DNA from 2 places in the Aeromonas encheleia genome. Region 2 is predicted to be linked to the other one. Evidence: predicted binding sites of a transcription regulator. Region 2 holds the regulator's gene; the other holds the start of a gene.

Region 1 (8,273 bases), 220 kb from region 2:
CTCCCCCTCGGCGGCAGCCAGATCGGCCGCCTCGCCGTGGATCACGGCCCCCAGCCGGGTTGCCATGCTGGCAGACCAGCCCTGTGCCAGGAGGGCGGCGATTATACCAGATAACAGGTCGCCCATGCCGCCACTGGCCATGCCGGGGTTGCCTTCATCGCAGAGGCTGATGCGCTGGCCATCGCAGATGAGCGAGCCCGCCCCCTTGAGCAGCACGACGCCGCCGTATCGCCGCTGCAGCCGCGCGACGGCGGCGAAGCGATCCGTCTCGATCTCGGCTATGGTGCAGCCCAGCAGGCGGGCCGCCTCCCCGGGGTGGGGCGTGAGCACCCAATTATCCTGATGACGGGGCCCCTGCGCCAGCCAATTCAATCCATCGGCGTCCAATACCAACGCCCCGTCGGCCCTGACCAGCCGCTCGTACTGGGCGCGTCCCCACTCATCCTGACCGAGCCCGGGCCCCACCACCTTCACCTCGGCCCAGTCCTCGTCGATGCCGGCTTGCCCGCTCATCAGCTCGGGCTGCACCTGGCTGACGGCGCCATGGCTCGGGTGCTGGCACAGCCGCACCAGACCGGCCCCCGCCCGCAGGCAGGCCAGCCCCGCCAGCAGTATGGCCCCCTGCATGCCCAGGTTGCCCCCCACCAGCAGGACCCTGCCGTTGCGGCCCTTGTGCGCCGAGCGAGGGCGCGGGGTCAGCAGGGACTTGAGGGCGGGGTAATCGATCCGCTCGGCGGCGGGAACAAGGTCGGCGTCCGGCGTCACCCCGAGGCTGTCGCAGTCGAGCTGGCCAACACCGTCCACCCCGTCGGCGGTCAGCATGCCCTGCTTGATGCCGATGAAGCTGAGGGTGCGAGTGGCACGCACCAGGGCGCCCATGGCGCGGCCGGTGTCGGCGTTGAGCCCGGAGGGCAGGTCCACCGCCAGTACGGGGGCATTCAAGCCATTGATTGTTGCGACGATCTTTGTCATGGAAGGGGAGAGGGGGATATGGACACCGGTGCCGAGCAGTGCATCTATCACCAGATCCGGTGGCGTCAGCGACGAGAGTTCGAGCTCGTCGACCAGCTGCACGCTGCCCCCAGCGCCTAGCCACTCATCGGCGGCCCGTCTGGCATCCCCTGTCAGCAGGCCGGGGGCCCGGGCGGCGATCACCAGAGGATCGAGGCCGATCCGTCTGGCGAGGCGCGCCAGCACATAGCCGTCGCCGCCATTGTTGCCGGGGCCAACGAAGATCCACCAGTTGCCGCACTGGGGCCAGTGGTGGCTGGCGTAGCAGAGCAGGGCCGCGCCGGCCCGCGTCATCAGCTCATAGGTGTCGCACCCTCCGCGCCGGGCCCAGCGCTGCTCCAGCGTGCGGATCTGTTCGGCCCGCCACAGCGGCTGTGCTAAACTGGTGCCTTCTTTCCCGCTGATAGCGTCCTCGATAACCTGTACCATGACGGCTCCCGACCTTCATCCTCTAGTGGCCCGGCTCCCCGCCCGGCGTATGACCCGGCATGACGATGCCCGGCCCTTGCCACATTATCGCCCATGGATGCAGACCCTCCGCCTGCAGGCAGATGAGGCAGCATGACGGCCACCGAACTCCAGCAACTGGCCCAAGATATCAAGCTCTGGGCACGCGAGCTAGGATTTGACCAGGTCGGCATCACCGACACGGATCTCGCCGTCGAGGAGCCCAGATTGCAGGCCTGGCTGGACGCCGGCTATCACGGCAGCATGGACTACATGGCCCGCCACGGCATGATGCGGGCCAGGCCCCATGAGCTGCTGCCCGGCACCCTGCGGGTGCTGTCGGTGCGGATGAACTATCTCCCCTTCGAGGCGGGCTTTGCCGCCACCCTGCGCGATCCCACCCTGGGCTACATCAGCCGCTATGCGCTCGGCCGCGACTACCACAAGGTGCTGCGCAACCGGCTCAAGCAGCTGGGGGAGCGCATCGAGCAACGCTGCGAGACGCTAGGCTGGCGTCCCTTCGTCGACTCGGCCCCGGTGCTGGAGCGCCCGCTGGCGGCCAAGGCGGGGCTCGGCTGGGTGGGCAAGCATTCGCTGCTGCTCAACGAAGCGGCCGGCTCCTTCTTCTTCCTCGGGGAGTTGCTGGTCGATCTGCCACTGCCGATGGACGCCCCGGTGGAGAAAGAGCAGTGCGGCAAGTGCGTGGCCTGCATCAACATCTGCCCCACCGGCGCCATCGTCGCGCCCTATGTGGTGGATGGCCGGCGCTGCATCTCCTACCTCACCATAGAGAGCGACGAGCCCATTCCGCTGGAGCTGCGCCCCCTGCTGGGCAACCGCATCTATGGCTGCGACGACTGCCAGCTGATCTGCCCCTGGAATCGCTATGCTGATGTGAGCCCGGAGCCCGACTTCAGCCCTCGCCCCAATCTGCACCGCCCGCCCCTGCTCGACCTCTGGCAGTGGTCGGAGGCCGAGTTCTTGAAGCACACCGAGGGCAGCCCCATCCGCCGCATCGGTTATCAACGCTGGCGCCGCAACCTGGCGGTGGCGCTTGGCAACGGCCCGGCCACCGCAGCGGTGAGCGACGCCCTGCAACAAGCGCTCGGCGCGGCCGAGCCCATGGTGGCCGAACATATCGAGTGGGCGCTGGCGACCCTGGCCCAACGCCAGCAGGATGACAGCAAAAAGACTCGCTTGTTGATCCGCTGCATCGAAAAAGGTCTGCCGGATCACGCCTAAGTGATCTGCCCCTTGCCGGATGCGGGTCATTTTTTCATGCTCTGCCGACGTTTGACCCTCGGCACACTAAAAAGGAACACTCTGATGCAGATGTTGGGAGTAGATATAGGGGGATCCGGGATCAAGGGCTGCCTGGTCGATACCGAGACGGGCATGCTCATCGGTGAACGTTACCGCCTGGCCACCCCGCAACCGGCTACCCCGGCCGCCATCGCCCACACCCTCAAGGCGCTGGTCGAACACTTCGAATGGAAGGGTCCCGTGGGTTGCGGCTTCCCCGCCATCATTCACAACGGTATCGCCAAGAGTGCCGCCAACATCGACAAGAGCTGGGTCGAGACCGATGCCGCCCACCTGTTTGCGGATGTGACCGGCCTGCCCTGCCACGTGCTCAACGATGCCGATGCGGCGGGTCTTGCCGAGATGCGCTTCGGCACCGGCCGGGATCGCAAGGGGGTCATCATCCTCATCACCGTCGGCACCGGCATCGGCACCGCCCTGTTCGTCAACGGCCAGCTGCTGCCGAACACCGAGCTGGGCCACCTGATGCTGGAAGGCATGATCGCCGAGCACTACTGCTCGGACGCCGTGCGCAAGCGCGAGGATCTCTCCTGGAGCCGCTGGGGCAAGCGTTTCAACAAGTATCTGGCCAGACTGGAGTTCCTGTTCTCCCCCGATCTTTTCATCCTGGGGGGCGGCAGCGCCGCCAAGCTCGACAAGTTCATCGACAGGATCGAGACCCGGGCCCCGCTGGTCGCCGCGGCCAGCCTCAATCAGGCCGGCATCATAGGGGCGGCACTCCATGCCGTGGAGCAAGGGGGCTGAGTCTACTTCCCCTTATAGTGATCCACTTCCTATAGATGACAGAGGCCCGGCATATGCCGGGCCTCTGTCATTGGGCGGCGGGCGATCAGCGGGGCGCAACCCCAAACCGGCCTGCTCAACCGTTCTCTCTGCTCCCGAGCCAGGATGCCGATGGCTCGCCACCCCTTCCCAAGGCCCCGCCCCTGCTGGCGTGACTGGTCATTTATTGTTCTTCATCAAGGGGATGGCTCAGAAAAGAGCAGGGGACAAGCTGCCAGTATCTATGCGACCTTAAGCACGGGTGATGAAGACGGGGAGATAGTCGGTTCTGGCGCTGGCTAACAAAACTGATATTTAAGCTGCATTAACCAGCTTATATTCGGAAATTTAACCAATAATCGAAATTCAATATCGCCACCTGCGAAATCACCACTTTCCATAGTCATCCGGTGGGAATCCTTAGCATTTTTTTAGACGTCTAGACGTAGAAACATGCGTTGACACAGCCATCCGGACATCTTAGCATCATCCTCCATGATGGCAGAGCAACCCAGTGAAACCTCTGCCCAATTCACCCGCCTGTAGCGCCCTGTGCTTTAAGGCTGTTAGCACGGAAGAATCCATGATTAAGTTGATCGGTCTCAACAAAGTCTACGGTAAAGGCAGTGACGCCGTGCACGCCCTGCGTGACGTGAGCCTGCATGTGCCACAAGGCAAGATTTTCGGGGTGATCGGCGCCTCCGGTGCCGGCAAGAGCACCCTTATTCGTTGCGTCAACCTGCTGGAGCGCCCCACCCAGGGCCAGGTCTTTGTCGATGGCCAGGATCTGGCGGCCCTGCCCGAGCGGGATCTGACCCAGGCCCGTCGTCAGATCGGCATGATTTTCCAACACTTCAACCTGCTCGCCTCCCGCACCGTGTTCGCCAACATCGCCTTCCCGCTGGAGCTGGCGGGCTGGAGCAAGGCGCAGATCCAGGCGAGGGTCGAGGAGCTGCTCGCCCTGGTCGGGCTGGAGGCCCGCGCCCACGCCTATCCATCCGAGCTGTCCGGTGGTCAGAAGCAGCGCGTCGCCATCGCCCGCGCCCTGGCGCCGGCCCCCAAGGTGCTGCTCTGTGACGAGGCCACCTCGGCGCTCGATCCCCAGACCACCCGCTCCATCCTGAGCCTGCTCAAGGAGATCAACCTCAAGCTGGGGCTCACCATCTTGCTCATCACCCACGAGATGGACGTGGTGAAGGGGATCTGCGACGAGGTGGCCATCATCAGCGACGGCAGCCTGATCGAGCAGGGCGAGGTGGCCTGGTTCTTCAGCAATGCCAAGACCCAGCTGGCCCGTGACTTCATCCACTCCACCATCCATCTGGAGGTACCGCAGGAGTATCAGGACAGGATGAGCCCCGAGCGGGTGGCCAACAGTTATCCGCTGGTCAAGCTCGGCTTCACCGGCAGCACGGTCGATTCGCCGCTGATTTCCGAGGTGAGCCGCCGTTTCAACATCGATATCAGCATCCTGAGTGCGGACATCGAGTACGCCGGCGGGGTCAAGTTCGGCTTCCTGCTGGCCGAGCTGTTCGGGGACGAGGCCCAGTGCGAGGCCACCCAGCAGTTCTTCATCGACAACCATATTCAGCTGGAGGTAATGGGCTATGTCCGAAGCAATGATTAATCTGCTGTTCACGGCCCTCGGCGACACCCTGATCATGGTGTTTGCCTCCGCCCTGTTTGGCTGCCTGCTCGGGCTGCCGCTCGGCGTGGCACTGCACGTGACCAAGGCCGGCCAGATCCTGGCCAACCCGCTGCTGAACAAGACGCTCGGCATCATAGTCAACGTCGGTCGCTCTGTGCCCTTCATCATACTGCTGGTCGCCATCATTCCGCTGACCCGGCTGATCGTCGGCACCAGCATCGGCACCATAGCCGCCATAGTGCCGCTGACCGTCGGTTGCATCCCCTTCATCGCCCGTCTGGTGGAAGGGGCGCTGATGGAGGTGCCGGATGGGCTGCTCGAGGCCGCCAAGGCCATGGGTGCCAAACCCTTGCAAATCATCGCCAAGGTGCTGCTGCCCGAGGCCCTGCCCGGGATCCTCAACAGCGTCATCATCACGCTCGTCACGCTCGTGAACTACTCCGCCATGGCCGGTGCCATCGGTGGTGGTGGTCTGGGGGATGTGGGTATTCGCTACGGTTACCAGCGCTTCGATCCAACCGTCATGCTGGTCACCGTGGTCATTCTGGTAGTGCTGGTTCAACTCATCCAGAGCGCGGGTGAGCGCCTGGTCAAACAATGTGATCATCGTTAATCGTCGATTTCTGACAGGAGGTTTTTATGAAATTGGGCATTAAATCCGCTGCGGCAGCGCTGCTGGCAACTCTGGTACTGGTCGGCTGCGGCCAGAAAGAAGAGAACAAGACCCTGAAGGTCGGCGCCATCGCCGGCCCCGAGACCGAGCTGGTCGAGACCGCGGCCAAGGTGGCCAAGGAGAAATACGGTCTGAACGTCGAGATCGTCACCTTCTCCGACTACGTCACCCCCAACGTGGCCCTGAACGATGGCAGCGTCGACGTCAACGCCTTCCAGCACAAACCCTATCTGGATGCGCAGATCCGTGATCGCGGCTTCAAACTGGTACCGGTTGGCAACACCTTCGTCTACCCGATCGCCGGTTACTCCAAGAAGATCAAGGCCCTGAGCGAGCTCAAGGACGGTGCCCAGATCGCGGTGCCAAACGATCCGACCAACCTGGGTCGCTCCCTGATCCTGCTGGAGAAGCAGGGCCTGCTGAAGCTGAAGGAAGGCGCCGGTCTGGAAGCGACGGTGCTGGACATCGCCAGCAACCCGCGCAACTTCAAGATCGTCGAGCTGGAAGCCGCTCAGCTGCCCCGCTCCCTGGAAGATGTTGATCTCTCCATCATCAACAACACCTTCGCCGGTCAGATTGGCCTGACCCCGACCGAGAACGGCCTGTTTGTCGAAGACAAGGAGTCCCCCTACGTCAACCTGATCGTCGCCCGTGAAAACAACAAGGACGAAGAGAAGGTCAAGCAGTTCGTCCAGTCCTTCCAGACCGACGAGGTCTACAAGAAAGGGACCGAACTGTTCAAGGGCGGTCTGGTAAAAGGTTGGTAATCACTCACTCTGCAAAAAAGGCCGCGCCAAGCGTGGCCTTTTTTTTTGCCCCCGTTATCATGGGCGTCAGCACGGTAACAAACACAAAACAGAACAATGAAAAAATGGTATCTGGCCTACTGCAAGCCTAAGGAAGAAGCCCGCGCCCGCGCCCATCTGGCAGCCCAGGGTGTCGAATCCTATTACCCCATGGTGGAAATCGAGAAGCTGCGCCGCGGCAAGCGGGTACCGGTGCGTGAGCCCATGTTTCCCAACTACCTGTTCATCCACGTGGATCTCGACGAGGTCTCGCCCATCACCCTGAAGTCGACCCGCGGCATCAGCCGCATCGTTCACTTCGGCAAGGAGTGGACGGATGTCAGCAGCCAGCTAATCTATCGGCTGATGAGCCGTGACGACAGCGATGAGGCCAGGGCCAGCTATGCTTGCCTGCCGACGCAGGGGGACAAGGTGCTTATCGAATCTGGCCCCCTTGCCGGGTTCGAGGCCATCTATCTGGAGCCGGATGGCGAGAAGCGGGCGATCCTGCTGGTCAGCCTGCTCAACCAGGAGACCAGTAGCAGCTTCGACAACCAGGCCTTCCGGCGCCTGGACTGACCCTACCCAGACGTCTGCGGCGAGAAGCGCCCCCATTCCTGCTGGTCAGCCTGCTCAATCAGGAGACCAGCAGCAGCTTCGACAACCAGGCCTTCCGGCGCCTGGACTGACGATAAGCCGAGCCTAGGATAACAGGGTGACACGGGCAGATCAGCCCGCTCCCTCAAGAGGCCGGCAGCAGCTTCGACAACCAAGCCTTTCGTCACCACTATCAAGCAAGAGGCGGGCATTTGCCCGCCTCTGCCTTATCCCAGCTCGAATCGGCTGATGACCGAGGTCAGGCGCCCCGTCTCCCGGCTCAGCCTGGCGACTATCTCCTCCCCCTGCTGACTGCGCTCACTGGATTGGCGGCTGAGCCCGGCGATCTCCTCGACAGTCCCGGCCACCTCCTGCGCCACCCGCGACTGCTGCTCGGTGGCGGTGGCGATGGCCCCCAGCTGACCGCAGAGATCCTGCACCAGCCGGGTCATGGTCTCCAGGGTCTCGGTCACCGACGCCACGGCGCCGTGCCCCTGCTCCACCAGCCGGGTGCCGCTGCCCACGGTGTCGGCGGTCTGCCGGGTCTGCTGCTGGATGCTGGCGATGGTCAGGTTGATCTCCGCCGTCGACTGGCTGGTGCGACTGGCGAGCTGGCGCACCTCGTCCGCCACCACGGCAAAACCACGGCCCTGCTCCCCGGCGCGCGCCGCCTCTATGGCCGCGTTGAGCGCCAGCAAGTTGGTCTGCTCGGCGAGGGTGGCGATGACCTCGGTGACACGCCCCACCTGTTCACTCTGGCGGCTCAGCTGCCCCATCGCCTGGTTGGCCTCGGCAATCATGGCGGCGATCTGCTGCATGGTGGTGGTCATGCGCGTTAGGGCATCGCCCCCCTGGCGGGCCTGTCGCTCGGTCTGGCGGGCCGCCTCGGCCGCCTCGGCAATGTTGCCCGCCACGTCCCGGGTGCTGGCCGACATCTGCTCTATGGCCGCGGCGACCGTATCGACCCGCTGATTCTGGCTCGCCAGATCCCCCACTATGATGTTGCTGGTACGCCCCACCTCGCCGC
Region 2 (8,273 bases):
CGAGTTGAACACCCCGTACAGGGTCAGGGTCAGGTTGAGCTCGTGCTCGAGCCGTGCCTTCTCGCGGCCATAGAGGCTCAGCCAGTGGCCACCGATGTTGCCCTTGCCAAACAGCACCAGGCCGACCCGGGTCGGGCGGCTGAACAGGGCGCCGTGCAGGGCGATGAGCAGCGGCTCCAGCACCACCTGGCGCAGCACCGCCACCAGGCTCAGGCCGTCTCTGGCCACCTGCACGAACTCCAGCGGCTGATCCGCCAGCAGCTGATAGAAGCGGTGACACTGCTCGGCGTTGTCGGTCACCCCGGCGCCGACCAGGGCCACCAGGCTGTAGCCCTCTTTCTGGATGAGACCGGTAAAGTTGCCCTGCAACTGGAAGTCGCGCAGGATCTCGAACGCCCCTTCTGCTACTTCGAGCGTGTAGGCGAGGCGCAGCACCCGCCGATCCGGCTGGCGCTGCAGGGTGAGCGGGTTGAGGCGATGGCGGGCCAGATGCGCCTCGATGGTGGCCACCGTCTGCTCATAGCTGGTCTGGGGCAGCACCTTGAGTTCGATCAGCGCTATCTGATCCACCGAGGAGACGATGCGCGCCCCGCCGGAGCGCGGCGCCCGGCGCAGTATGTGGGTACAACCCTCGTCCGGGTTGTAGCTGCAGCGCAGGGTGAGGCGCTGGCGGCTGTCGGCCACCGGCTGCAGGGTGCGCGAGTGCAGCACCGGGGAACCGAGGCGAGCCAGCTCGTTGGCCTCGGCCAGGCTCAGGCGCTCCAGCAGGCGCGCCTCCTTCACCCGGCGCGGATCCGCGCTGTAGACCCCGGCCACGTCGCTCCAGATGGTGGTGGATTCGCCGTCCGCCAGCGCCGCCAGCAGGCTGGCGCTGTAGTCGGAGCCGTTGCGGCCGAGCAGCAGGGATCTTCCTTCCATGTCCGCGGCGATAAAGCCGGTCACCACGATGCGGCCAGTATGCTCGGCGAGGCGCGCCTTGAGCAGCTCGCTGGAGATGGCGGTATCCACCTTGACCAGGGCGCCGTCCTCGGCACGCAGGAAGCTGCGGGCATCGAGCCAGATGGCGGGCTCACCGCGGCTGCTGAGCAGGGCGGCCAGCAGGCGCGCCGACCACACCTCGCCGAAGGCGAGCAGGCCGTTGCGGGCGAAGCGATCGAACTGTCCCTCCAGGGTCTTGCCGATGAACTGCATGTCATCGGCCAGCTGCCGGCTCAGGTCGAGCTGCCACTCCCCCTCCAGCAGGCCGTCGATCAGGCTCTGCTGATAGGCTTGCAACGCCGAGATCGCCTCACCGGCGGCTTCGTCCCCCTCCTCGGCCAGCTCCACCAGCTGGATCAGACGGTTGGTGGTCTTGCCGGCGGCGGAGACCACGACCAGCTCCTGACCGCCGACCTGCTGCTCGACGATGGTGGCGACCCGGCGATAGCAGACCGGATCCGCCAGGCTGCTGCCCCCAAACTTGTGCACATGACGCCGCTTCAACCCTGTCTGTACCGCCACCGCGCTCTCTCCTTGCTGCTGTTCCATTACTTCACCGCCTGTTCCGTTTTATTCTGTCTTTGCTGTCTGCGGCCGGGTCATTGCCCGGCCAGCTGCGCCTTGGCAAACGCCTGGGCCAGATCGGCCACCAGATCGTCGCCGTGTTCTATGCCTACCGAGAGGCGCAGCAGTTGGGCGCTGATGCCCGCCGCCTGTTGGGCCGCCGGGGTCATGGCCCTGTGGGTCATGCTGGCCGGATGGGCCACCAGGCTCTCCACCCCACCGAGGGACTCGGCCACCGAGAACAGGCTGAGTGCCCCGAGGAAGACGCGCAGCCCCGCCTCGTCGCAGTCGAGCTCAAAACTTAGCATGGCGCCGAAGCCGGACTGTTGACGGCGCGCAATCTCGTGACCCGGATGACTCGGCAGGCTGGGGTGGTAGATCTGTTTGACCAGCGGCTGCTGCTGCAGGAAGGCGAGGATGCGATCCGTGTTCTCCTGATGGGTGCGCAGCCTGGGGGCCAGGGTGCGCAACCCGCGCAGGGTGAGGTAGGAATCGAAGGCCCCGCTGGTCAGGCCGAGGCAGTTGGCCCACCACACCAGGGAGTCGGCGAGCGCGGGCTCCTTGGCGATGGCGACGCCACCCACCACGTCGGAGTGACCGTTGATGTACTTGGTGGTGGAGTGCACCACCACGTCCGCCCCCAGCGCCAGCGGTTGCTGCAGCAGGGGGGAGAGGAAGGTGTTGTCCACCACCACCTGGGCGCCCACCTCGTGGGCGGCGGCGGCGATGGCGGCCACATCCACCACCCGCAGCAACGGGTTGGAGGGGGTCTCGACCCACACCAGCGCCGGCTGCTGCGCCAGCGCCGCGGCCAGGGCGGCGGCATCCCCCTGATCGACGAACTGCACCCGGTAGTGGCCCTTGGCCGCCAGATATTCGAACAGGCGCCAGGTGCCGCCGTAGCAGTCGTGGGGGGCCAGCAGCAGATCACCCGCCTTGAGCAGGGCCGTGGTCACCAGATGCACGGCGCCCATGCCGGTGCCGGTCACCACGGCGCCCGCCCCCCCTTCCAGCGCCGCCAGCGCGTCCGCCAGGTTGGAGCGGGTCGGGTTGCCGGAGCGGGCATAATCGTATTGACGGGGCTCGCCGAAGTCGGCAAAGGTGTAGTTGCTGGAGAGGTAAATGGGCGGCACCACGGCGCCGTGCTGTGTGTCTGTCTCAATCCCGGTGCGTACCGCCAGGGTGGCCTTGTGGGTCATCTCACTCTCCTTGATCTGTCTCTGGACGATGGCCGCCTTGACTCTGCCACACCCGTTCCCGCCATGGCCGGCCCTATCGCCAGCCCATGGTGAACCACCTTACGCCAGCACAAAAAAGCCGTCAACACTTCCAGACGTCTAAATGGCTTTGCTGTTGGATTGCCATTGAATTCCTTAAGGGTTAAAATCCGCGCTCACGGCCAAATGAGAACAGGTGAATCATGGGTACAGAGTGGAACGGCGACTACGTCAGCCCCTATGCGGAACACGGTAAGAAGAGTGAACAGGTCAAGAAGATTACCGTCTCGATCCCGCTCAAGGTGCTGAAGGTGTTGACCGATGAGCGCACCCGTCGCCAGGTGAACAACCTGCGTCATGCGACCAACAGCGAGCTGCTCTGTGAGGCCTTCCTGCACGCGTTTACCGGCCAGCCACTGCCCGGTGACGATGACTTGCGCAAGGATCATCCGGACAGCGTCCCTGCCGAGGCGCGCGCCATCATGGAAGCGCTGGGCAAAGAGATCGAAGATTTCGACGTCGAATAATCCTCTCAGCCTATGCCAAAGAGCGATCTTTCTTCGATGACGCGGCCCCGGGCCGCGTCATTGCCATCTGCCCCGCCCCCCTTCAGCCTGCGCCGCTACCAGAGCGACATCAGCAGCCACAGCCACGACTTCGCCCAACTGGTGATCCCCCTCGATGGCCCCATCGAGATCGAGGTGCAAGGTCAGGGCCGCCGCCTCTCGCCTGGTTTTGCCTGCGTGATAACCCCCGGTGAGCGCCACGACTTCGCGGCCGATCCGGCACTCTCCTTCCTGGTACAAGAGAGCTCCTGGCTACCGGAAGCGCTCGCAGGCCAGCCCTTTATCGAGCTGGATGAGCCCCAACGTCACTATCTCGCCTTCCTGCACCGGATGGTGACCGCGGGGCGGCAGGTGGCGGGCATGGAGCAGGTCTGGCTCGGGCTGCTGGCCGAGTCACGGGGCATGGACCCGGCCATGGCGACCCGCATCGCCCCCCGCATCGCGAGGGTGCAGCGCCATATCGAGACCCACCTCGCCGAGCCGCTCACCAATCAACAGCTCGCCAACCTCGCCTGCCTCGGCCTGAGCCAGTTCAAGCACGCCTTTCGCCAGCAGCTCGGCATCAGCGTCTCCCACTATGTCAGGAGCCGGCGTATGGCGCTGGCGCGCACCCTGTTGAGCCAGAGCGCCCTGCCCATCGGCGAGATAGCCTGCCGCTGCGGTTATCAGGATCAGGGCGCCTTCGCCGAGCGCTTCCTGGCCGAGACCGGGCTGACCCCGTCGCGCTGGCGTCAGCAAAACGGCCAACTGCCGTAACGCACCGGCTCTGCGCCGAAGACAAGCCATGGCGAGATCGGGCATGCTGGCTGACATGGACGACACGCGAGGAGAGCAGATGCAGACCATAAGCTGGCAAGAGTTCGAGATGGTGGAGCTGAGGGTGGGCACCCTGGTGCGGGTCGAGCCCTTCCCCGAGGCGCGCAAGCCCGCCTACAAGGTGTGGGCCGATTTTGGGCCCGAGCTCGGGGTGCGCAAGAGCAGCGCCCAGATCACGGATCTCTACCAAGCGGAAGAGCTGGTGGGGCGCCAGATAGTCGCGGTGGTGAACTTCCCGCCCAAGCAGATAGGTCCCGTCCAGTCGGAGTTTCTGCTGACCGGCTTCTACCGGGCCGACGGCGCCGTGGTGATGGCCATCCCGGAGCAGGCGGTGGAGAACGGCGCCAAGCTGGGCTGAGCGCGCAATCAGAATGCAAAGAGGCGACCCCGGGGTCGCCTCTTTGCATTGATGGGCCTAGCGCGAGGCGCTGTGCCCCTTACTTCAGCAGGCTGAAGATCAGCGCCGACACCGCCAAGGAGCCGGTCAGCAGGATGAAGCCGTTCACCCAGCCCTGACGGAAGCGAGCCAGCGCCTCGACCCGGTAGATGGCCACCACCGGCATGATGAACAGGATCATGGCGATGACCGGGCCGGAGAGGGTCTCCATCAGGCCGAGGATGCCCGGGTTGAGCACCGCCGCCCCCCAGATGGCGAAGAACATCAGCGCTATGCCGAGCCTGTCCGCCTTCGCAATCGACAGGCCGGTGGGCTTGGCGATCAGGCTCTTGAGGCTCTCCCGCGCTCCCAGGAAGTGGCCGAGGAAGGAGGAGCTGATGGCGATGAAGGCGATGAGCGGTCCCAGGGTGATGATCACCGGGTTGTCGGTGATGTTGGCGAGATAGGAGAGCACCGAGACGTTCTGGGCCTTGGCCTCGGCCAGCTGCAGCGGGGAGAGGCTCAGCACACAGGAGAAGACGAAGAACAGCACGAAGCCCACCAGCATGACGGTGGTGTTGCGCAGGATCAGGCCGCTCTTGGCCTCCGCCTGCTCGCCATATTCACGGCGCTGCACGTTGGCGAAGCCGGAGATGGCGGCGGCGTGGCTGAAGGCGAAGACGGTCACCGGCAGCGCCAGCCAGACGGTGTTGAGGAAGCCGGCGCCGTCGAAGGCGGTCACCTCCGGCCAGTGCCACTGGGGGATCAGGTAGCAGGAGAGCGCCGCCAGGATGGCCGCCAGCGGGTAGACCATGAAGGCGAAGGCCCGCAGCATCGCCTTCTCGCCGGCCATCATCACCGCGATCATGGCAAACACCAGCAGGCCGGAGAGCATCACCCGGTTCGGGGTCGCCATGCCGAGCTGGTTGACCATGAAGCTCTCCACCGTGTTGGTCAGCCCCACCCCGTAGATGAGCAAAATAGGGAAGATGGAGAGGAAGTAGAGCGCCGAGATGAGGCGGCCGGCCATCTTGCCGAAGTGCTCCTCCGCCACCTCGGTGAAGTCGGCCTGGGGACGGGAGGAGGACAACACGAAGCGGGCCAGCCCGCGGTGCGCCAGGAAGGTCATGGGGCCGGCCAGCACGGCTACTATGAGCAGGGGCCAGATCCCGCCGAGACCCAGATTGATGGGCAGGAACAGGATGCCCGCGCCGACAGCGGTGCCAAACAGGCTGATCACCCAGTGGGTGTCATGACGGCGCCAGCTGCTGGTGGCGATGGCTGGCTGGGAACCAGACAGCTCCTTGGTAACCTCTGCAGATAAACTCATCGATAATTCACTTATGGTCAGTATTTTAATCTGCACATATTGTGGTTTATCCGAATTTAATTCTCAAAACGCGGCACTGAAACATATCACTACCATTACGGGCTCGGGCCAGTGAGATTGGGAACAGGATCTGGATCACGGAATCCTGTAAAACTACAAATTGGAAATTTTGCGATATATAGAACCAAAATAAGATCCATATCCATTTTTTTATTTTGACCAAACTTGAGTTTGCAGGATTACCTGAAAAATATGCCAATTCTCATGGCGCCCTTGTGATGATCCACTGTTATCTTCGCGATTTGATAGCGGATATCCCTGCTCATCACGGATATAACCAGCGGATCACACCAAACAATCAGGCGACCCCGAGGTCGCCTGATTGCTGATCAGCGGTGATTTTTCAGCCGGCTCAGTGCGCCAGTATCTTGCCCCAGTCGAGATCCGGATCCCCCATCACGATGAAGTCAGGGTTCTCCAGCGACTCAGTTTCGTTGTAGCTCAGCGGCTGCAGGGTCAGGCTGAGGATGCGGCCACCGGCCGCCTCGACGATGCACTGGGCGGCGGCGGTGTCCCACTCGCCGGTGGGGCCGAGCCGCACATAGCAGTCGGCGGCCCCCTCCGCCACCAGGCAGGACTTGAGGGAGCTGGAGCCGAGCGGGATCAGCTCGTAGTTGAGAGCCGGGTTGAGACGGCGGGTCAGCCTCTCCAGCTTCTGGCGTCGGCTGATGGCCACCACCAGCGCATCCGGCAGGTCGTGTTCATGGTGCATGGCGCTGATGGGATAGATCTCGCCCCCCACCTCCTTGAAGGCGCCGTGGCCGCGCACAGCCCAATAGAGCACGTCGGATTCCGGGGCGTAGATGACGCCGAGCACAGGCACGTTGTCCCGCACCAGGGCGATCAGGGTGGCGAAGTCGCCGCTGCCGGCGATGAACTCGCCGGTGCCGTCGAGGGGATCTACCAGCCAGTACTGCCGCCAGTTGGATCGCTGGCTGAAGGGCACATCGGCCGCCTCTTCGGTCAGCACGGGAACATGGGGAGTGAGCGCCGACAGCGCCCCCTTGAGGTAGGCATCGGCAGCAAGATCGGCACTGGTGACCGGGGTCGCATCCTCCTTCAGCTGACGCTCGAACTGACCGCCGTGATAGATTTCGTGAAGGATCCGACCCGCTTCACGGGCGATCTCCTTGACCCCAGGCACCCAGGCCAACAACTCCTGCATCTTGCTACCCTCTGTTTTTATTACCCTTTATACCCTTATGGGCGCTTCTTCTCCTGCTCCGCCAGCCACTTCTTGGCCAGCAGCAGGGCACTGATGCTGCGCGACTCGGTGAAGTCGGGGCGCGCCAGCAATTCGTCGATGCGGTTGAGCGGCCAGGGGATAACCTCGAGCGGCTCCGGCTCGTCGCCGATGCGCTGCTCGGGGAAGAGATCCCGGGCCAACAAGATATCCATCCGGCTGGAGAAGTAGCCGGGGGCCAGCGACACCTGCTTGAGGGGGATCAGGCTGTGGGCGCCGAAGCCCGCCTCCTCCATCAGCTCCCGGTTGCCCGCCTCTAAGGCATTCTCACCCGGATCGATCAGCCCCTTGGGGAAGCCGAGCTCGTAAGAGTGGGTGCCCGCCGCGTATTCGCGCACCAGCAGCAGGGTGTGCGCGTCGAACAGCGGCACCACCATGACGGCGCCTCTGTTGCCACCGCGCATCCGCTCGTAGACCCGCTCCTCGCCGTTGGAGAATTTCAGATGCAGGGACTCCACCTTGAACAGGCGGCTCTCGGCCACGATCTCGGCGCTGAGGATGACGGGTTTGCGCTTGTCCTGATCCATCATCTCGGCCTCGAGTCGCTCGGGTTTGCTCTTGTTATGATCCATCGTCGGGCGCTGATTGCCGGTTAAAAAATAGTGCTTCAAGAGTAAACGACTCCCACCCCGAACACCACGGGGCAAGGCGGGGAAAGATGCCGGAAAAATGCGTTATAGTGGCGCTCCTTTTTCAGCGCCCTGCGTGACACCAAGAGACCTTTCATGCCGACCCCACTGCCCTGGCACCAGATAGATACCGTTCTGCTCGATATGGATGGCACCCTGATCGATCTCCATTTTGACAGCCACCTCTGGCAGCAGCTGGTGCCACAGCGTTACGCCGAGCGTCTCGGGTTGCCGCTGGCCGAGGCCAAGGCACAAATGGATGCCCACGCTCAGGCGGTCAGCGGCACCCTCGACTGGTACTGCGTGGATTACTGGAGCCGGACTCTGGGGCTGGACATCCGTGCCCTCAAGCAGGAGATCCTGGAGAAGATCCAGTGGCGACCCAATGCCATCCCCTTCCTGGCCGCCCTGCGCGCGGCGGGCAAGCAGCTGGTGCTGTTCACCAACGCCCACCCCGCCAGCCTCTCGGTCAAGGAGGCGCGGCTCGGACTGGG

The links. Region 2 encodes MetJ, which represses methionine synthesis genes. Its sites were predicted from a motif close to AGANNTCTAGANNTCT; they were not measured.
Region 1: a site for MetJ is predicted at 3,977-3,992, ahead of metN (methionine ABC transporter ATP-binding protein MetN). Genes of this name have one in related genera too.

The regions. Positions count from the first base shown of each region.
Region 1 covers NZ_LR134376.1:3,717,489-3,725,761, forward strand. The annotation lists gene EL255_RS17125 (bifunctional ADP-dependent NAD(P)H-hydrate dehydratase/NAD(P)H-hydrate epimerase) at 1-1,440, opposite strand, end outside; gene queG (tRNA epoxyqueuosine(34) reductase QueG) at 1,573-2,700, shown strand; gene ppgK (polyphosphate--glucose phosphotransferase) at 2,785-3,525, shown strand; gene metN (methionine ABC transporter ATP-binding protein MetN) at 4,127-5,170, shown strand; gene EL255_RS17145 (methionine ABC transporter permease) at 5,151-5,804, shown strand; gene metQ (methionine ABC transporter substrate-binding lipoprotein MetQ) at 5,831-6,631, shown strand; gene rfaH (transcription/translation regulatory transformer protein RfaH) at 6,728-7,228, shown strand; partial or broken gene EL255_RS21845 (transcription/translation regulatory transformer protein RfaH) at 7,267-7,338, shown strand; gene EL255_RS17160 (HAMP domain-containing methyl-accepting chemotaxis protein) at 7,474-8,273, opposite strand, start outside.
Region 2 covers NZ_LR134376.1:3,932,995-3,941,267, forward strand. The annotation lists gene EL255_RS18170 (bifunctional aspartate kinase/homoserine dehydrogenase II) at 1-1,527, opposite strand, end outside; gene metB (cystathionine gamma-synthase) at 1,578-2,741, opposite strand; gene metJ (met regulon transcriptional regulator MetJ) at 2,963-3,286, shown strand; gene EL255_RS18185 (AraC family transcriptional regulator) at 3,323-4,081, shown strand; gene EL255_RS18190 (tRNA-binding protein) at 4,161-4,499, shown strand; gene EL255_RS18195 (aromatic amino acid transport family protein) at 4,579-5,847, opposite strand; gene cysQ (3'(2'),5'-bisphosphate nucleotidase CysQ) at 6,260-7,072, opposite strand; gene nudE (ADP compounds hydrolase NudE) at 7,108-7,722, opposite strand; gene yrfG (GMP/IMP nucleotidase) at 7,876-8,273, shown strand, end outside.